DNA from 3 places in the Paenibacillus sp. genome. Region 3 is predicted to be linked to each of the others. Evidence: riboswitches for the same ligand, from Rfam matches in the RefSeq annotation. Region 3 holds a riboswitch; each other region holds the start of a gene.
What was found. Region 3 has a riboswitch for cyclic di-GMP ahead of VE009_RS09545 (WxL domain-containing protein). Riboswitches for the same ligand answer to the same signal wherever they lie in the genome.
Positions count from the first base shown of each region.

Region 1: another riboswitch for cyclic di-GMP. It lies ahead of VE009_RS14490 (putative bifunctional diguanylate cyclase/phosphodiesterase); the one in region 3 lies ahead of VE009_RS09545 (WxL domain-containing protein).
Region 2: another riboswitch for cyclic di-GMP. It lies ahead of VE009_RS11195 (flagellar brake protein); the one in region 3 lies ahead of VE009_RS09545 (WxL domain-containing protein).

Region 1 is NZ_DASQNA010000027.1:30,806-37,763, forward strand. It holds gene rhaB (rhamnulokinase) at 1-704, shown strand, start outside; gene VE009_RS14475 (DeoR/GlpR family DNA-binding transcription regulator) at 767-1,531, shown strand; gene VE009_RS14480 (hypothetical protein) at 1,712-3,433, shown strand; gene VE009_RS14485 (DUF2254 family protein) at 3,580-4,743, opposite strand; cyclic di-GMP riboswitch class I at 5,222-5,309, shown strand; gene VE009_RS14490 (putative bifunctional diguanylate cyclase/phosphodiesterase) at 5,390-6,958, shown strand, end outside.
Region 2 is NZ_DASQNA010000021.1:7,619-14,576, reverse strand. It holds gene VE009_RS11225 (N-acetylmuramoyl-L-alanine amidase) at 1-505, shown strand, start outside; gene VE009_RS11220 (alpha/beta-type small acid-soluble spore protein) at 652-867, shown strand; gene VE009_RS11215 (alpha/beta-type small acid-soluble spore protein) at 1,030-1,245, shown strand; gene VE009_RS11210 (acetylxylan esterase) at 1,395-2,351, shown strand; gene VE009_RS11205 (sensory rhodopsin transducer) at 2,404-2,778, shown strand; gene VE009_RS11200 (DUF1811 family protein) at 2,931-3,248, shown strand; gene VE009_RS11195 (flagellar brake protein) at 3,271-3,948, opposite strand; cyclic di-GMP riboswitch class I at 4,034-4,124, opposite strand; gene VE009_RS11190 (GNAT family N-acetyltransferase) at 4,228-4,668, shown strand; gene VE009_RS11185 (DUF3892 domain-containing protein) at 4,725-4,964, shown strand; gene VE009_RS11180 (MBL fold metallo-hydrolase) at 5,027-5,770, opposite strand; gene VE009_RS11175 (Spo0E family sporulation regulatory protein-aspartic acid phosphatase) at 5,938-6,093, opposite strand; gene VE009_RS11170 (hypothetical protein) at 6,338-6,931, shown strand.
Region 3 is NZ_DASQNA010000018.1:102,899-109,856, forward strand. It holds gene spo0A (sporulation transcription factor Spo0A) at 1-562, shown strand, start outside; gene VE009_RS09540 (hypothetical protein) at 705-1,760, opposite strand; gene VE009_RS09545 (WxL domain-containing protein) at 1,824-2,558, opposite strand; cyclic di-GMP riboswitch class I at 2,634-2,721, opposite strand; gene VE009_RS09550 (spore germination protein) at 2,960-4,534, shown strand; gene VE009_RS09555 (GerAB/ArcD/ProY family transporter) at 4,536-5,642, shown strand; gene VE009_RS09560 (Ger(x)C family spore germination protein) at 5,639-6,856, shown strand; gene VE009_RS09565 (GAF domain-containing protein) at 6,921-6,958, shown strand, end outside.

The sequences.
Region 1 (6,958 bases), on a different contig from region 3:
GCGGCACGTGGTCGCTGCTCGGCACCGAGCTCGATCATCCGGTGCTGACGGAGCAAGCGCTCGCGTGGAACTTCACGAACGAGGGCGGCTACGGCGGCACGTACCGTTTGCTGAAAAACATTATGGGCCTGTGGCTCGTCCAAGAGTGCAAGCGCACTTGGGATAAAGAAGGGAAAAACCATTCGTTCGCCGAGCTCGTGAAGCTGGCGGAAGCGGCGGCGCCGCACGCGGCGTACATCGATCCGGACGACGACCAGTTCCTCGCGCCGAGCGACATGCCCGCGCAAATTCGCGCGTACTGCCGCGCGACGGGGCAGCCGGTGCCGGAGACGGAAGGCGCGGTCATCCGCTGCGTGCTGGAGAGCCTCGCGCTGAAATACCGCTGGGTGCTCGAGCGGACGGAGCGGCTCGCGGGCAAGACGTTCGGCGGCCTGCACATCGTCGGCGGCGGCATTCAGAACGAGCTGCTGTGCCGCATGACGGCGAACGCGATTCGCCGCCCGGTGTGGGCCGGCCCTGCGGAAGGCAGCGCGATCGGCAACGTGCTCGTGCAGCTGATCGCCGCGGGCGACATTCCGGATTTGGCGGCGGGCCGTAGAATCGTGCGCGACTCGTTCGGCGTGGCGGAGTATGCGCCGGAGGACTTGGATGCGTGGGCGGCCGCGTACGAGCGGTTCGTGCGCGTGACGAAGCTGGAAGCGTAGGTTTCGGGTTTGCGGGAGTGCATCTAGTGCTTACAGAAGAGCAACGAAGGAGGAGGTAAGCCATGCTGGTGGCGGAGCGATTGCAGCGCATCGTCGAGCTTGTGAACGAGCGGAAGAGCATCCGCGTGACCGAGCTGAGCGAATTGTTCGCCGTGACGGAAGAGACGATTCGCCGCGATCTGGATAAGCTGGAGTCGGAGGGGAAACTTGCCCGGACGCACGGCGGCGCGATCAGCTTGGCGGAATCCGATACGGAAGTGCCTTATTACGAGCGGGAGGTCGTTCGCAAGGAGGAGAAGCGGCGCATCGCGGAGGAAGCGGTCAAGCTGATCCGCCCGAAGGACCGCATTCTGCTCGACGCGAGCTCCACCGCTTGGTACATGGCGAAACTCATTCCCGACATACCGCTCACGGTGCTGACGAATTCGATCAAAGTAGCGATCGAGCTGGCCGGCAAGGAGAAGGTCGAGGTCATCTCGACCGGCGGCATCGTGTCGCCGGGGTCGCTCTCCTACGTCGGTCCGCTCGCGGAGCGCTCGCTGGAGTCGTACCACGTCGACCGGCTGTTCCTCTCCTGCAAGGGAGCGCGTCTCGACCGCGGACTGAGCGAGTCGAACGAACTGCAGGCGCTTGTCAAGCGGCGTATGATCGAGGCGGCCGACGAAGTCGTGCTGCTCGCCGACTACTCCAAGTTCGGCGTGCAGGCGTTCACGCATGTCGCCGGCTGGGACCGCGTCGCGCGCGTCGTGACGGACGAGAAAACCGGCCAAGGCGACGTGGCGCGGCTGCGGGAGATGGGCATCGACGTCGTGCAGTTAAAGGGTTAGAGGGTTAATGTTTCGCCTTCGTAACGATATATGAGCTTACCTATTTAGGACCCTAACGTTCTTCCTGCGTTGGGGTCTTCTTGCTGCATAGCCGCAGCGGGACGTACGGGTATTTCGGGCCGAAGGACGGATCGACAATGCGTTCGGGTACGGAGACAATAGAGGAAAGGAGGCGGACGGGTGGTGCTGCAATTGGGGGAGGCTGTTCATCTGCGTTATGCTTCGGTGCGAACCGTCGCGGCCGCGCGGATCATCATCATCTTGATCGCGCTTGCGGCTGTGGCGGTCGGGTGCGAGGAAGCGCCGTCGAATGTCGAGGACGCGGGATGGACGCTGCCCGCCTTCGAGGGCGTCATCGCCGTCAAAGTGACGGACGAACGAACGGGCACGGTGGTCAGGCGCATCGACGATCCGGCTGCCATCGAGCAGCTGCTGGGCGGGCTTCGCCAAGCGGAGCCGTCGGGGATCGACGACCCGGAGATGTCCGGCAGGTTGCTGCGCGTGACCTTGACCGGGGCGGAAGGGGTGCGTACGTTCACGGTGAACGATTTGCGAGAGACGGACGCAGCGCGATACAGCGGGAAGGTGTATATCGAGGGGGAGGACGGCCGGACTCGGGCGTGGACGGTCAAGAGCGCTTGGATCGCGGAGTTGTGCGGCGAATTTCGACCGAACGATCCTCCGCTGCTGTATCTTTCGATAGCGAACGAAAGCGGCAGCGTCTCCGTCTGGGCCAACCGGCGCATCCGCACGGCGTCGGCGCCCATCGCCGTCGAATCGACGCTGCAGGTCGCCGGGTTGACCAAGGACGCTTCGGCGCCGGCGTACCGGATCGAGTGGAGCGACGCGCAGCGGTTCGTTGTTCGATTCGAGGAGCTGGGCGAAGGCGCAGCGGTCCGATTTCGGTTGGACGGTTTGATGACGGCCGATGGGGAAACGTTCGCGAACGCGGACCAGCCCCGCCGCAACGAGGTATTGTTGATCGGCCGGCCGGCGCATAGCCGTGCGCTGTGGTTCGATGAGGCCGGACGCCTCTTCCGGGCCGTTCGGTCGGAGCCGGCCGCGCTGGTGCAGCCGTTCGAGACGGAGGACGGGCCGGCGCTGCTGGCATACCATCTCGACGGAAGCCAGACGGCGATCGACTTGCGCAGCGGGGAGCGCCGCGCCTTCCAAATTGGAGCGTGGCCGGACGCAGCGGAGCCGTTCGGCAACGATTACGGCTCCGACGTGCTGTTCTCCGACCGCATGCACGGGAGCGCGACCTTCGCGGTGCACGGCAACCGCACGCTGTACCGCGTCGAGCCGTTCGGAGGCGAGACGGTCAAGCTGTACGAATCGCCGGTCCCGATTCGCTCGGTCGCATCATCGCCGGACGGGCGTCGCGTCGCGCTGCTCGTGTCGGCAGACGGTGGTTCCGGCGGCGCTCTGACCGCGGAGGCGGATGCGCTCGTGCTGAGCGCGTCCGGCGAGACGCTGCGTCGCATTCCCCGCGTCACGTTCGGCGGGCATAGCGACGGCTTCCTGTTCGTGCTGCCGATGCGATGGGCAAACGACAACACGATCGCCGTACGCCGCTACGACGGGGAGTCGGACGTCGCTTGGATCGACGCGAACAAGGGAACCGTGCGGCTCGAACGCCGTCCTGCGCTGCCCGAAGCCGCAAGGTCGCTGCTGGAGGAAGCCGTCGGCTGGCCGGCCGAAATTATAAAGACGGCGCCGCTGGACGGCGGACAGGTCGCGGTATGGACGCATGAGGGGAGCTGGCTCGTCGATGCCGGGCGGCGGAGGGCTGTTTGGCTTGGGCCGGGCGAGGCGCTGCCGTGGACCGGCGGGACTGCGTTCGTCGTGTGGGAATCCGTGCCGGACGTTCGGACGTACGACATCGGCATGCCGATGCCTTGATCGATGAGGCGGCGAAGCCGGGAAGGAACGATCGTTCCAGCCGGCAAGGGGAGCTCAAAGCCGTTTCGACCGGCGGCACGGCATCGTGCCGCCGGGCTCGCTTTCCTGCGTCCCCGCTCGCCGATTGCTCCGGCCCTCCGAATGGATTATGATGTTTGGCAAATGTGGTCCAATCGTTGTTTTGCGTGCACAATCAAATTTCTATCCAGATCATGCATGATCCTTGGGTCGATGTTCGAATACACATAGTTTCCGATTTTCTGTACCGTCTCTCTTCCTTCTTGAAGTTCTTCCGCGAGATGAGTCAGCGACTCCAACAGAGCATGCATAACGGACACATCATGCGCCCCATACAGTCTGAGTTGGTAAAAGGTCTTATATAAGAAGTCCTCGAACGTAAAGTAAGGAATTTCGAGAATGTATCCCTTCCCTCTCACAATCCAGCAGCTGCCCTTCCATGACCCAAGCTTGGCAAGCAAAATCCCAAGAGCTCTAATGCAGTAGATCGCCGTATTAGGGTCATTAATCCCGGGAGAAATCGCCCGCAAACCCGTTTCTATTATTTTTTCCATAACGAAGGCGATGTCTTGCTCGTTTGACCTTACTGGAGAAACCTTCACTGCGTTCGCTAATTTTTTTTGAAATTCCTCGGATAAAGTAGAGTGCCCGCGAATTTCCATTAAGGGCGCTCTTTTTCGTATGTATTGGCCAACCTTGGGAATAAGGAGAATCTTTAACTCTTTATAGCCTTTTCTTTTTATTGCTCTCTCCAACGCCAAGAAATCCACAAAGTTCAGATATCCCTCCTTCTCCGAATATATAGTCAAACATTCAGCCGCTGGCGTCGAGGAAGTGAGTTCGGATTCCCCGAGGGTACCGACGGTTTTAAACGCATGAATCAATGTAACGGCTTTTTCCGAAACAATTTGAATCAAAGTATTAACCCTAATGAACTTAGACACCTGGTGAATAAAATAAACGAAAAACAGCAGGCAGATCAATGCGAACAAGACAGCGACCGAAGCATCGACGTCTTTCGGAAGCGGCAGGCCTTTTTGTTTTGCCCGCCTGGTTGGTCCTCCCTCCAGAAGGGGGATCGGCGTCCCGGGGGCGGGTGCGTATGCGCTGGAGGATGATGATGGGAAGGAGGTACGCAAAAGAAGGGAGGGGTGGTGACAAAAGAAAGGTAGGAGGTACACATCATGGCGGGGCACAGGCGGGCGCAGGCACGCTGAAGACGGGTTATGGGAAGGGAGTACGCAAAAGAAGGGAGGGGTGGTGACAAAAGAAAGGTAGGGGGTACACATCATGGCGGGGCACAGGCGGGCGCAGGTGCGTTGGCGGCGCGTTATGGGAAGGAGGTACGCAAAAGAAAGGAGGGGTGGTGACAAAAGAAAGGTAGGAGGTACACATCATGGCGGGGCACAGGCGGGCGAGGCGCGCTGGAGACGGGTTATGGGAAGGGAGTACGCAAAAGAGGAGAGGGGTGGTGACAAAAGAAAGGTAGGAGGTACACATCATGGCGGGGCACAGGCAGGCGCAGGTGCGCTGGCGGCGGGTTATGGGAAGGAGGTACGCAAAAGAAAGAGGGGATGGTTACAAAAGAAGGGTAGGAGGTACACATCATGGCGGGGCACAGGCGGGCGCAGGCGGTTGCAGGCGCGTTGTCGCGGATGATGGGAAGGGAGTACGAGTACGCAAACAATTACAAAAATTGGCGCGTGTCGAATCGTGTTGATATATGTTGAAAATTGGCTGAATCGCATCTATAATGAGGGCACTGCACTATAGACGAAACGGCAAACCTTGCGAAAGCAAGCGGCGCAAAGCTATGGGCCTACGGAAACCGAGTTTCTACGGCCGCCAAGCTCCCGAACGGTAGATGCGAGCGGCACTCCCATCCTCCTTTTTGCGCCTGCGTGTTCACCGACAACGTGCGAAAGAGGAGGTTCTACCATGAACACGCAAAATTCCGGGGACTTTACTTCGTACCTGGCCGGCAAATATAGATCGCTGCGCAATGAGCTCCGCCATTACCCTGGCGCGTTGTTCTCCTACGTGGAAAAAGACGGACGTCACGTGTATACGCGGGCCGACGGCGGCATGATCCACGATGCGAACCTGCGTCCGGAAGATATTATAGGAAAAGACGCCGCATTTTTGGAAGCGTTACCATATAATCGGGAGCGATTCGCTTCGGCCTGGGCGGGGGCGAGGACGGAGTACGAAGCCGAAGTCGAGGGACGCTGGGTCTGGACGTCGCTGCGGCCGATCGAGCGGGGCGGCGCCGTCGTCGAAGTCGTCGGGTACGCGGCCGACGTGACGAAGCGGAAAACGGTGGAGCGGGAGCTCGCCGTCAGCGAAACGAAATACCGTATCATCGCGGAGAACGCGACGGACCTGATTAAAATTTTCGGAGGCGATGGGACGATCGTTTACGCCTCCCCTTCGCATCTGACGGTCTTGGGCTATGCTCCCGAAGAGGTGGAGGGCACGAACGGATTGACATTCGCTCACCCCGACTACGTGGGTGTCATCATCGATACGATCCGCAAGCTGAACGAAGAGCGCCGGTCGATTACCGTGCAGCTTCGTTTCGTGCACAAGAACGGCTCCGCCGTTTGGCTGGAGAGCAAACTGACGCCGGTGATCGAACGGGGAACGGTCGTGTCCATCATCGCCGTTTCGCGGGATATCACCGAACGGGTGCGCTTGGAAGAGCGGATGCGGGCGATGGCGTACGAGGATCCGATTACGGGTCTCGGCAATCGCCGCCGCTTCGAGGAGCGGCTCCCGACGCTGCTGAGCGAACAGATAGGCCGGCGGACGGCGCTGTACTTTTTCGACATGGACCGATTCAAAATCGTGAACGATTCGCTCGGTCACGACGTCGGCGACTTGCTGCTGAAGCAAGTGGCGAATCGAATCAAAGCGATGTTCGACGGGACGGAACATCTCGGGTTCCGCATGGGCGGCGACGAATTCGCCGTCGCCGCGCTCGGCATCGCGGATCGAGATGATGCCGCCGCCCGCGCCGCGGCGATCATGAACGCGTTCCGGGTTCCGTTCACGATCGGCGGCATGGAAATCAACGTCACGACGAGCATCGGGGTAGCGGTATATCCAGACGACGCGCAGGATCTGCAAACGCTCGTAAGAGCGGCCGACCAAGCGATGTACTGCGCGAAGGAGCAGGGGAAGAACACGTACGTCTTCTACAAGAATCGCGTCGCCGAGGACCGGAGGACGGGGCTGCAGGCGGAGAACGAGCTCCGGAAGGCGCTTAGAGCGCGGGAGCTGTATTTGGAATATCAACCGCGCATCGACATGCGCACCGGCCGTCTCGTCGGCGTCGAAGCGCTCCTCCGCTGGCGCCATCCGGAGAAAGGCGTCGTGCCGCCGTCCGATTTCATTCCGCTGGCGGAGGAGAGCGGCCTGATCGTGCCGATCGGGGAATGGGTGCTGAAGGAGGCGTGCGCGCAAAACCGGCGCTGGCAAACGGACGGCTTCCCGCCGATCGTCGTC
Region 2 (6,958 bases), on a different contig from region 3:
GATTCATTCCATCCATTCGGACGGAAAACTGGCTCGCGCCATCGCGGAGGCGATTCGCGAGAGCGGGCAAAATTTGCGCCGCGTCTTTACCCGTACGCTGCCGGGCAATCCGAACCGCGACTATTATTTTATGCACCGGGAGACGGGCGGCGTCGAGACGGTAATTATCGAGTACGGTTTCGCGGATTCGAAGCGGGACGACGTCGAACAGCTGCGGACGCATTGGAAAGAATACGCGGAAGCGGTCGTGCGCGCGTTCTGCAGCCACATCGGGCACCCGTACGCGCCGCCTAGAGCGGTGTCGGCCGCGGAAGTGGAGGCCGCCGGCGATTTGCCCGCCGTGCAAGCGAGAATCGGCGTCGTCGTCGACGGCGTCCGGATCGGAGAAGGGCTGCTCATTGACAATACGTCGTACGTGCCCGCCCGGTTGATCGGCGAGCTGCTCGGCGCGGTCATCGAGTGGGACGGCGCCAACGTCGTCGTCCGGAGGAAGGAAACGACATAGCCGGCGAAGGGCCGGTAACGGCTCGTCCAAGCGGGGAAACCCGCTTTTTTTATTTTCCGCTGGACACAATTGGAAGCCGTTCGCTAGGAATAGAAAAGCGGCATCCGTAAGAAAATAGAGTTACCAACAGCAAGGGAGGTGACACCATGGGTACAGGTTCTAACAACTCGAACGACTTGGTAGTGCCGCAAGCATCGCAGGCACTCGAGCAACTGAAGTTCGAAGTAGCGCAAGAACTCGGCATTCAAATTCCGCAAGATGGGTACTATGGGTATATGGCGACTCGCGACACCGGAGCGATCGGTGGTCACATTACTCGCCGCCTCGTACAAATCGCGGAGCAAACGTTGGCCCGCCGATAAGCTAGACCTGAACCCTTGCTTCCCGCAAGGGTTTTTTCTTGTTTCCGGGACGGTGCCTATCCTCCTTGCCATTTGAAATGGCGTAAATTGCCAGCTTTTTCGCGCATACATCCCCCGTTTTCGAAGAAAAATAGGTTTACTACAGCAAGGGGAGGTGACACCATGGGTACAGGTTCTAACAACTCGAACGACTTGGTAGTGCCGCAAGCATCGCAGGCACTCGAGCAACTGAAGTTCGAAGTAGCGCAAGAACTCGGCATTCAGATTCCGCAAGACGGGTACTACGGCTATATGGCAACTCGCGACACCGGAGCGATCGGTGGTCACATTACGCGCCGTCTCGTTCAAATCGCGGAACAAACCTTGGCTGGTCGATAATTCGAATGAATTTCCTCCTAGACGAAAAAGCTCGGGCCTTACGGCTCGGGCTTTTTTGTATTCTTCGAAAAAAGGGGGTTGTTTGTTGGCGTAACCGGAGTACAATGGAAACAGTTGCTTATACCTTTGGACGAGGAGAGAGCAGGCTGTTGAACGCAATCGACAAACGAATCGAAGAGCTGCACCGGTTACGCCCTTCGAGCGAGCCGCCCCCGGATTTGGACGCGTTCTGGGAACGGACCGAACGGGAGGCGCTGGAGGCTCCGTTCCGCTCGACCCGCGCGCCGCTGGCAACGCCGCTCGCCGGAATGAAAGCGTACGCAGTGTCGTACGAAAGCTTCGCGGACACGACGATTCGCGGCATGCTGCTGCTGCCGGCGTTCGCGGAGGGCCCGTTCCCGTGCGTGCTGACGTTCCCGGGTTATACAGGGGGCAAGGGAGAGCCGGAGGCGTATGCGCATTGGGTGCTGATGGGCGTCGCCGTGTTCGCCGTCGACGTGCGCGGACAAGGCGGGGAGACGGGCAACCGGCTCGGCACCGATTTCGGGATGGCCCGCGGTTGGATTACGCAGGGACTGCTCGATCCGGATCGCTGCTATTACAAAGCGCTCGCGATCGACGCGCTGCGCGCGGCGCAGTGGATGGCGGAGCAGCCCGAACTGGACGCGAGCCGGCTCGGCGCCGTGGGCGGCAGTCAAGGCGGCGGATTGGCGCTGCTCGTCTCGGCGCTGCACCGCTCCATCGGCCTCACGGTCGCGGACATTCCGAACATGTGCCACATGGATCACGGCGTGCTCCACTCGACCGGTTCCTTGACGGAGGTGGCCGATTTCTTGCGGAGGTTTCCCGAGAAGCTGCCGGCGGCGCTGCGCACGTTAAGCTATTTCGATATGCTTCATTTGGTGAAGCGCATTCGCCATCCGCTGCTCATGTCCGTCGGGCTTAAGGATACCGTCTGCATGCCGGAGCAAATTTTCCCGGCGTACCACGCGGCGGCATCGGAGGATAAGCGGCTCGAGATTTATCCGTTTACCGGCCACGCGGTCGAATCGGCGCAACGGCGCATCGGGTTGGAGTTTGTAAGAGAACGTTGGTTCCCGGCGTGATTCCCGCCTTGATTCCGGCACATTCATTCACAGTACATAGGAGGTAACATTTATGGCGGCAAACGGTTACAAAGTATGGTACATTCCGGACGGGTACATCCCGCCGATCAGCACGGGCTCGCTGACGAGCCATGAGTCGATTTGCGTGCTTAATACGAACGAAGCGGACGCGAATTTGCTGGTTACCGTCTATTTCGAGGACCGCGACCCGATCGAGAACGTCGAAGTGCGCGTCGGCGGGCGCCGGACGGCGCATGTGCGCACGAGCTCGCTCGAAAAGAACGGAGAGTCGATTCCGGTCGGCGTGCCGTACGCGATGGAGGTGCGCAGCGACGTGCCGATCATCGTGCAGTACAGCCGGATGGACGCGACGCAGCCGGCGAACACGCTCGCGACGACGATGGGCTTCCCGGTCGCGGCGGAATAACGGCAAAGCGATTTTTGCGCAAGGGCTGCCGCAGCCGACGGGCTGACGGCGGCCCTTTTTCGCGCGCGCGGCGGACCGGCGGACCCGGACGGTTGAAATGCGCGGCCGGATAAGAAACAATAGAAGACATACGAGAAAGGGGGACGAAGCGTTTGAAACGGTTCAGCGAAATGACGGAGGACGAGCTGCGCTCGGAAATCGACCGGCTGGCGAAGGAACTCGAAGCGAGCCGGCTCGAGGGCGAGAGGGACGTGCTGCGGCAAAAGTGGCTGATGGCCCGGTCGTATGCCGCGAGAAGCCGATCGTTCCCGCCCGGACGGTATCGCGTCGAAGATGCCGACGACATCTTTACGCTCCGGTACGTGAACGGCGTGATGGGGTGGGGCGTTTGGGGCCGCGGCGGCGAAGAAACGGCGCTGCCGCTCGCGGTGCTGACGCCGGAGGATGATGCGGCGAAGGAACGGCGCTAAGCGAGCGGACCGCCCGGCGGCGTCACATCGCGGTCAGCTCGTCGAGGCGGCGTTTCGCTCGCTGCTTGATTTGCGTGCGCAGGATGTATCCGCGCAGCGCTTGCAAATGCTCTGCGCCGATATCCAAGAAGCGGGCCCCGACGTACAGGCCGTCTTCGACCGGCTGTCTCCGGGAGACCTCGATCGTGCAGAAGACGCCGCCGTTCCAATCAAGCAGCGCCTCGGCCTGCATAAGCGGCTGAATGCCCGGGTCCCGCGCAGCGACGAAGCCGATGCCGCCTAAGCTGAAATTGCGGATGGAGATGAGGAGCGGCTCTTCGAGCTTATTGTCGCCGCCTTTCGACCAGCGGACCGCGGTCAGCTTGCCGGACTCGTTCACGTCGATGCGCGGATGCTGGCGGCGCTGCGCAAGGCGCTGATTTTCCGGGGGATTGAGCACCATCACCATGCCGATGTCTTTCGCCACGACGGACGACTGAAGCGTCTGGAAGCCGTTCGTGGAGTAGGCGGTCAACTTGACGGGATCCCCGGGCTTATATTGTTTCGACTGCGGGAGCTCGATTTCGATAATGTCGCCTTCGACGTAACTGACGACTCCGGTCGCGATGAAGCCGTCTTTCTCGATCGAAATTTTACAGCCGACGGCGACGGCGTTCTTCTGATGATGATGGACGTTGTCGGACATTTGCAGCCATGACATGAGCTCCAGCCCCCTGGGAATCTTCGTTCGAAAAAAACAAAACGTCCGCCGAAGGCGGACGAAGGACATGCATCGTCGGCTCTGCTTCGGCAACCCGGCTGCCGTGACGACGAGACAGTCGTTGTAGGCCCGTGGCTTTGCGTCTCCGGCTTTCGTCGGATTTGCCCTGTTCGGTGAGTCTCAAGTATACTTTTGCCTATTATTATAGGTCTTCTTTACCAATATGTGCAAGTGGAATGCAGGATGACTTTTACAATTCGCACCCGGGAGGTCCGCATCATGAAAGTCATAAAAATCGATACGGAAGAAGCGCTCCGGAAAGCGCTGGACATTCGATTCGAGGTGTTCGTCGACGAGCAGGGCGTGCCTCGGGAGGAAGAGATGGATCAGTACGACGCGTCGCCGGCTTCGGCGCGCCATCTGCTGCTCGAGATCGACGGAGAGCCGGCGGCGGCGGGCCGGTTTATCGCCTATAAGCCGGATACGGCCAAAATGCAGCGCATCGCCGTTCGGCGGACGTACCGCGGCCGCGGCGTCGGACGCGAGCTGATGCTCGCCTTGGAGTCGTGGGCGAAAGAAGAAGGATTTACGAACAGCCTGCTCGACGCGCAGTGCCAAGCCGAGCCGTTCTATCGTTCGCTCGGGTACGCCGCGGTGTCGCCCGAGACGTTCCTCGACGCGGGCATTCCGCATGTGCGGATGACGAAGCCGCTCATATAAGGGATCGTATACGCTCGTGCGCCGCGGGCATCCTAACCGCCTAAGGAGGGATGTGCATGGCGCGATCGAACGAGCGGGAAACGTTCGTCGCCGTCCGCAAAAACGGCGACGGCGACATTACCGCGTTTCGGACGTCCTCGGGCAGGGATCTGGACTACGAGCAAGCGCTTCAAGAGGTGCAGGCGGGGGCGATCGCCGGGGCGAACGCCTTCAAGGGGCGCGACGGGGAGACGTACATTCGCGGCGACGCGGACGGCGACCCGACGAACAATTTGGACGCCCTGCCGCCGTTCTAACAACGACAAAGAGCCGCTCCGCTTTTGCAAGCGGGGCGGCTCTTTTCGCATGCGCGCATCGGCTATTCGAATTCGTAGGGAACCTGCTGCTCGATAAAGCGCATTTTGCCGGTTTTCCCGAGGAAATCGTCGCGGTTGTCGTTGTAATGCATCAGCCAAACGCGCTCCTGAAGCGATTCGGGAAGCGTAAGCAGCTCGTCGAGCGTCGCATGCACCGTTCCCGGACCGACGAGCTGGCAATCATGCAAAATATGCTTGCATCGGCCGGTCTCGACCAGCCGGGAGAGAAGATGCGGATCGAACGTCATATCGGACGTGTAGAACACGCTGTCGTTCAGGAGCACCGAGAAGCTCGGCTTGTTCGGAATATGCTTCGTCGGCATAAGCTCCACGGTCAGCCCTTCATGAAGCGGGACCGGAACGCCGGGATCGAGCGGGCGGACGTCGAAATAGCAATCCAAGGAATCGCAATTGGAGCTCCGGTCTTCGAGCGCGCCTTTCAGCGCGTTCTCCCATAACGGCCGGACGATCGCCGAAGGCACATACAGCGTTAGCTTGCGGCGATGGACGTACATCATGCGGAACGCGATCTCTTCCAAGCCGCCGACATGATCGCCGTGAACGTGAGTGATCAAAATGGCGTTCAAGTCCGTAAGCGGGACGCCGAGCCGGTGAAGCGCGTACGGCGCCGTAATGCCGCAATCGATCAGCAGGCGGTATCCGTTCGCGGAAACGATCGCATTGTTGTTGAAATATTTTTTGGCGAAGGCGTTGCCCGTACCGATCATTTGGATATGTAGACTCACTTGCCGACCTCCCTGCAGGACCAACGTAGCACTTCCACCTTACCATATTAAGTTAAAAAACGAAAGGTATTGCGATCCGATTCTCGGGCTGCGGGCAGGTTTCCCCGCATGCTATAACGATAAAAAAACCGCGCCTTTCGGCCCGGTTTGAATAATTGATTATGACATTACTTATTGGCCATCATGCGAACGATGACTTTGTCCAAACGTTTGCTGATCGCCAGCACATCGGGATGCCGAAAATCGTATTTATATTTTTCGGCGGTGGATTCCAGCATCTTTTTTAGTTTTGCGAACTCTTTTTCGATGGTGGCGTTCTCCATGTCTCTCTTCCTTTACCCTATATCCAATAGAATCATCTTATCTTATTCTTTTCGGGAAACGAACATCATTCTGTTCGCGCCAAAAATCGTTTACAACTCAGGTAAATCGTGCTATTATTTGGATTTGATTTCCTTGTATGCCCTTGCCAAACGGATCCTCCCTAAAGAAAGTTTGCGCTCGACCGCAACTCTCGCATTCCGTGCGAGTATAAAGGGGTGCAACGAAATTTTGGAGGGAATCCGCATGAAAATCCGGAACATTGCGCTATGCATCCTTGCCCTGTCGCTTGCGGGCGGCGCTACGGCCGGCGCCGAGGATATGATCCAGACGTGGAAAGGGAAAAAAGTGCGAGTTTTCGCGAACGGATCGGAAGTGGAAGGCGGCGGCCTGCAAATCGACGGGAGAACATACTTGCCGGTTCGCGCATTGTCCGATACGCTGCAAGCCTTGATCAAATCGGATGGGGACGGAGTACATATTTATAAACCGAACGTGCATCTGCTGCTGTTTACGGGCGACAAGAACGCGATGAAACCGTTCGGCAACGTTTTCCTGGGCACTTACGAATTTTACGTGTTTGCGCAGGTCGAGAATTTGAAAACGCGAGCCCATTCGATCAAGACGACGGTCGTCGACCCGAGCGGCGCGACGCTGGATACTCAAGTGTACAAAATGACCGAAGAAAACCGCGACATGTTCTGGTATACGACGTCCCCGTTCAAAATCGATTTCAAAACGACGGGGCAGTATAAAGTTAAGTTTTACATTAAACGTTCGGAAGAGAACGACTTCGAGCTGCTGAGCGAAAAGGCGATTCTCGCGATGAAGAAAGAATAATTCGAACGAACCGGGCAACACTTCAAC
Region 3 (6,958 bases):
CATTACGCAGAAAGCTGTACAGCTCGGCGCGTCATACTATATTCTAAAGCCGTTCGACATGGACGTGCTGGTCAATCGCATTCGCCAGCTCGCGTCCGGTCCGGTTCCGGCCGGCGGCAGCATGAACGGCGCCGGCTCGATGAACGGGCTCGGATCGCAGATGCGCAAGCGACAGACGTCTCTCGTGCAGACGAAGCCTCAAGGCAAGCCGAATTTGGACGCGAGCATCACGAACATCATTCACGAAGTCGGCGTTCCTGCGCATATCAAAGGGTACCAATATTTGCGCGATGCCATCACCATGGTTTACAACAATATTGAACTGTTAAGCGCTGTTACGAAGACGCTGTATCCGGCGATTGCCGAGAAATACCGGACTACTCCGTCCCGCGTGGAGCGCGCGATTCGCCATGCCATTGAGGTCGCTTGGACGCGCGGCAACATCGACAGCATTTCGCACCTGTTCGGCTATACGATCAACATTTCGAAGGCGAAGCCGACGAACAGCGAATTCATCGCGATGGTCGCGGACAAATTGCGCATCGAGCATAAGGTGGGGTAAATTGCGTCCAATTAAAGGGTCTCGTATGTAATTTACAAAAAATGAAAAACGAATGAACACCCCTATGGATTGGTTTGACAGTAAACCAATCGATAGGGGTGTGTTGTTTTGCTTATAATAAAGAAGAAGCCCGCGGGCGGCGTTACCTCCCGGGGGCTTGTCGGTTCGAACCGTTCTTTCTTCGGCGGATGATGAAGACTAGCGCGATAATGAGAACGATCGAAGCGGCGACGACGCCGGCAATCTTCAAGGCATCGGACTTCGTAATAATGATGGCCTCTTCCGAGAACGTCTCGCCGGTTTGTTGGTAATGGGTCGCTTCTGCGCGAGACACGCTCACACCCGTAAGGTTGTAGGCGAACGTTGTGCTTTCCGTCACCCCGGCGTACTCCCATGTCACTTCCGCCGTGTATTCTCCCGCTTTCTTCAGCGCGTTCGGCAGCTGTTGGAGGTTGTAGATGCCAACCTTCCCCGGGTAAATCGAGCCCATTTCGGCTTTTTCTGTATGCAGCAACGTTCCGTCTCGATAAATCCGAATTTCGCCCTTCAATCGTTCCACTTTATTTCCGTCATTGCGAATGGAAAGCGCCAATCCCAAGTTTGCGCCGTCCCATTGCGTTTCCATAGAAGCGAGCGTCAGCTTGTGCGTCTCCGCGCCCGGCACCGTGACCAGCACGCCGATCGCCTGCGCATAAGCTTTATTGATCGTTACCGATGTGCCGTCTTCGATCTCTTGCCGTTCTTGTTCCTTCAACAGGTGACGAAGGGTGAGAACCGCGACGTGGTCGCCCGGAGCGGCATCTTTCGGGATGGTAAGTTGAAGCGTAACGTCTTTTTTCTCGCCGGCACGCAGATGGATTTCTTGTTCCGGAACAAGGAACCAGGACCCGATTCCGCCGCGCTGGATATGTTCCGGATCGACCGCGCCCATGCCGCCGCCGATGGCGACCGGCGCATCGGAGACATACAAGAAACCGTTGGCGATGTGGGCGCCAGACGTATTCCGCGTTCCCAACTCGAAGGTAATGATTTCGCCGGGCTTCCCGATGAAGGAGTAATAACCGGCAACGACTTGATCCCCTTTGGCTTGAATGGCGACGATCCCTTCTTCGGCATCAGCCGCCGAAACCCGCGGTTCCATTCCGTATATCGTCAACAGCATAGCGGCCATAATGATCCCAAAGCATTTTGCGATCATTCATATCCCCCTTCCATAAAAAAGGCAACCAGCTCGAGCAGAGTGGTCGCCTGTGATTCATGCTTACGGCCCCGTTGCAACGGTGTAGGTTACCGTTGTGCTGTACGAACCTTCGAACAAACCGACTTGAGCAGGACGGTTCGAATTGGTTGCCTCATATTGAGAGCCCGCAGCGATATCGGAGAGTTGAGCAATCGAAATATATTGTGGAAGCTTCAAAGTGTAACGAAAACGTTGCGTATAGGCGCCTTGACCGAACATGACGTCCGCGTCCATGATGCGCACGCCGGAAGTCGTGACTTGACCGCTGTAAGCGGAGACGTTCGTCGTGTCCGACGAGTTCACGCCTGTCAGCGTGCCGTCCTGTACGACCTGAAGAATCGGCGTATTCGTATTATGAATAGGGTCCGGATTTGTGCTGTCCACCGGAAGATTTACCTTGAAGGTAGCCCCGTTCAAGGAAGGATCGTTCACGGTAGCGCGCAAGTCGGATGCCGAGACCGTGACTTTCCAACCGGCGCCTTGCCCCGTGTTGTCGTCGACCCGCACATAATCGTTGGCCGTAATGGCCGGCACGGCCGACCCCATGTCGATCAAGTACGAACCGAGCGACATTTGCGAAGTCGATTGTATCGTCGTAGGGGTTGTTGCCGGCGCTTGGTTCGGGTCCGAGGACACGTATACGTTGTCCGCCCCGTTAACGGCGGTGCCCGATGCCGCAGCGGTCGGTGTTCCAATGCTTGCGACGGATGCCGCGATCGCGGCGATCGCCGCGATAGTACGAAATTGCTTCTTCATCATATGACCCTCCATTTTGGCATAAAAAAATCCATCTGCCGAGGGGGATGGAAGTCGTGCTTGTATGTCCATCCTTCCAGCGGCCTGGCGATCGTGGCAGCATGGCTGCGTTAGACCCACGGCTTTGCGTCCCCGCGTTTCCGCGGGTTTGCCTTTGTTACAGGATTCAGTTTTCGTCGGAAAGCGGATCGCGATCACGTCTTACCTTACTGAGTATATTCGAATTTGCATCAAAAGCAATACTCCAAGTATAGACAACATGATAGATTCGATGAATCGTTTCCAATACGAAGAAGTCTCGGTTTCCGGTTCTGGGACGAGCTGCATGCGAAGTACGCGTTTTGCGTACAATAATTGCTACGCAATCGTACGCGAAGAGCGTACCTCCGAGGGGTGTAGCGATGTACCGCAAGTCCAATGCAGCCGGAACGGTTCGGTCGAAGGGCAAGGCGCCTTTCGGCCAAAGCTCGACTGCCGGATCGTCGTTTCAGGAGAAACTCGAATATTTCAAGTCCGTCTTCCATCATACGCAGGATTTCGTTATTCGGGATTTCGACGCGTTCGGCGGTACGTCGGCGGCCGCGCTGTTTTTCACGAGCTTGGTCGATAAGGACATGATCTCGGAAACCGTCATCAAGCCATTGATGCAGCTTTCGGCGAAGCCTGAGCCGGCGGATTCGTCGCGGGCCGCGGAACTCGTTCTCAAGCAAACGATGTTTCATGCGGACGGGAAAACCGCGCCGGATTGTCGGCTAGCCGTGAGCGACTTGCTGGCGGGGAGCGCCGTCGTGCTGATCGAAGGCTTCGACGAAGCGATCGTCGTGAACGTGCAGAAGGTCGAGCAGCGCGCCGTGGAGCAGCCGAAGAGCGAGCAGGTCATTCGGGGGCCGAGGGACGGCTTCATCGAAAATTTGCAGACGAACATTGCGCTGATTCGTACACGGCTCCCCACGGAACAGCTGAAAATGAAGACGCTGCAGCTGGGGCGGCTTACGAAAACGAGCGTCATATTGTTGTATTTGGACGGCATCGCGAACCCGAAGCTCGTCGAAGACGTGGAGCGGCGGCTGAATGCGATCGACATCGACCGCATTCTCGATGCAGGTTACATCGAGCAATACGTTCAAGACAACCCATGGTCGCCGTTTCCGCAAATTCGGAACACGGAACGGCCGGATGTAACGGTCGGCAATTTGCTTGAAGGCCGCGTCGCTATTTTGACGGACGGTTCACCGTACGCGTTGCTGTGTCCGACGTCCTTCGCGATGTTCTACCAAACGTCGGAGGATTACAACGAACGGGCGGGCATCATGAGCATGCTTCGGCTCGTCCGCTTGATGGCGCTGCTGTTTTCGCTTATTACGCCTTCGTTGTACATCGCCATTTTGTCGTTCCATCCGGAGCTCATCCCGACGAAGTTCGCCGTCGCCGTCGCCAGCGGCCGAGCCGGGGTGCCGTTCCCGACGTTTCTCGAGGTGTTCGTCATGGAAGTGGCGGTGGAGATTTTGCGGGAAGCGACCGTTCGCATGCCGCAGCAAATCGGCGGCGCGCTGTCGATCGTCGGCGTGCTGGTCATCGGGCAGGCGGCGGTCATGGCCGGCTTCGTCAGTCCGATCACCGTCGTGGTGATCGCGCTGACGACGATCAGCTCGTTCGCGACGCCGGCGTACAACGCCGCGATGGCGTTCCGTATGCTCCGGTTTCCGATTATCGCTGCCACCGGTCTATTCGGTTTCTTCGGCTTGATCTTGGCGTTGTTTCTCGTGAACAACCATCTGATTTCGCTGCGCTCGTTCGGCGTGCCGTTCCTCGCCCCGGTCGCGCCGCTGAATGCCGCGGGCCTCAAGGACGCGATCATACGAGCGCCGATCCGGTTTCTGCTGGACCGGCCGGCGGAGCTGCGACCGCGCGAGCGGCTTCGCGCCGCGCCGTATCCAAACCCGCGGAGCGGCTCGAACGGAAGGGGGACATCGTAGCATGCGCGAACGTCAAATTACGGCGGTGCAGGCTGCGGCCGTGCTCGTATCCAGCTTAATCGGCATCAGCGTCCTCGCGCTGCCGCGCATAACGGCCGAACGCGTGAATTACGGGGCGCCGCTGGCGACGCTCGTCGGTCTCGCCATTACGGCCGCAGGCCTCGTTGCGATAACGTTCCTTGGCACCCGGTTTCCTAGGGATTCGATCATAGAATACGCCAGGAAGCTGATCGGACGTCCTTTGGGTGATACGTTAGGATTTCTTTACGTTTCGTTCATTGCGGTTCTGTTAAGTTTAGCCGTACGGGAGTTTGCTGATATGATGAACACGATCGTGCTGTCGACAACGCCCTTTGCCGCGATCATTGCGGCCGTCTTGATCGCCGTCGGGCTGACCAGCCGCAGCGACGTGACGACGTTCGCGTATATTCAATTTTATTACGCCCCGCTGACGGCTGCGGCGATGCTGCTGCTGATCGCCTTAAGCGCGACGGAAATGAAGCTCGTCAACTTGCTGCCCGTGTGGGGCAACGGCACACATATCGGCGATTTTTGGTCGGCGGGCGTCCTCGTGGCGAGCATGCCGTTCGCGCAAATCGGCATGTGTATCTTAACGGTCGTCATTCCTTCGATGGCCGATCCCCGGCAGGCGTTCAAGGGAATGACGGCGGGGTTGATCGTCTCCTCGTTGCTTGTCGTGCTTACCGTCGCGGCGACGATGGCCGTCATGAGCGCGGAGGAGGCCGCGAACGACGTTTGGCCGGCGATGGCGCTGACCCGGATGATGCAGCTGCCTGCGCAAATTTTGGAGCGAATCGATCTCCTGTACTTAATGGTTTGGGTCGGCACGGCGTTGACCACGTTCTTGTCCGGATATTATTTGATCTGCTGCCTCGCTTCGCGCTTGTTCGGCCTGCGCAGCCACCGCACGGCGGCCATGCCGCTGATCCCGGTGTTGTTCGCTCTCGCCCTCGCGCCGCGCAATACGCTGCACACCTACTCCCTAATCCAGCTCGTCGGCGTCGGGGGGCTGGGGTTGACCGTCGGCTTTCCGATCTTGCTCGCGCTCCTGTCGGCATGGCGCGGGAAAGGACGGTCCGCCGCATGAGCAAAGGAACGATCGCGCTGTTGGCGCTGGCGATGCTGCTGACGGGCTGCTGGGATCGTGTGGAAATCGAGGAAAGGGGAACGGTGCTGGCGCTGGCGATCGATCCGGCGAGCGAAGAGGAGGCGGCCGCGGAGCCGCTGGTGAGCCATCCGAAGGGCGCCGCTCCGGCTTCGAAGAAAGGTAACCTGCTCAAAGTGACGGCGCAGCTCGCGATTCCGGGACAAATTCCGCTGGGGCCCGAGAGCGGCGGCGCGGGCGGCAACGGGGCGCAGGACAAGGTATGGGTCGTATCCGCGGTCGGGCATACGATGGACGACGCGCTGCAGAATTTACAGCAGTCGATCGCGAACGAGCTGTTTTTCGGCCATCTGCAGGTGGTCATTTTGAACCGGAACATTGCGGAAAACGGGATCGACGACATCAACGAATATTTGCGGCGCATGCCCGAGATCCGACGCACCGTGTGGCTTGTGGTCAACCATACCGACGCGGCCGGCACGATGACCGTTTCGCCGAAGCTGGAGCGCGTTCCCGCCCTGTATTTCGCCCAAACGTTCCGCCAAGCGACGAAGATGGGGAAATTGCCGGCATCGACGATGGGGCGATTTTGGATCGACCGGAGCAAAGAGGGAAAAGACGGATTTCTTCCCTACATTACCGTCAAAAACAAAGAAAACATCGAAGTGTCCGGGGTCGCGTACTTTCGCGACGACAAGATGCAAGGCGTGCTGAGGCCGCACGAAGTCGCCTACTTCAACGGGCTGACGGAGCAAAATCCGGGCGGCGCTTCGGCATATATCACCGTTCCGGGTACCGGGGGAGAAGCGATCATGTTTCAATCCGTCCATCGGGACGCTCGGTACAAGCTCTCGTTTCGCGGCGGTCGTCCGCACTTCGATGTGTACGTAACCGTCAAGGGAATCGTCAAGGAAAAGTCGAGCATTAAGGTCGATTTGGAAAAACCGGAGGACGTGGCCGCGATCGAACAAGGGGCGGAGGAGCAATTCCGGAAGGCGTTCGAATCGGTTATTCGGAAGACGCAGGCGGCGGAGGCCGATATTTTCGGTTTCGGAGATCAAATTCGCGCCTTCGCTCCAGGGTACTGGGACGCTCGAATTCGGGAAGCCGCCCGATGGCATCAGCAATATGAACAGCTGTCTGTATCGGTGCATCCGACGATTCGCATCATTCGCATGGGCATGAGTCCGAGGTGAGCATGGCGGGGCAAGCGTTTGCGCCGGGCGTTTCCTGGAAAAGATAGGTTACAGGAGGTATGACATGACACCTAGAAACGGCAGCAAGAGCGGCGGCGAATC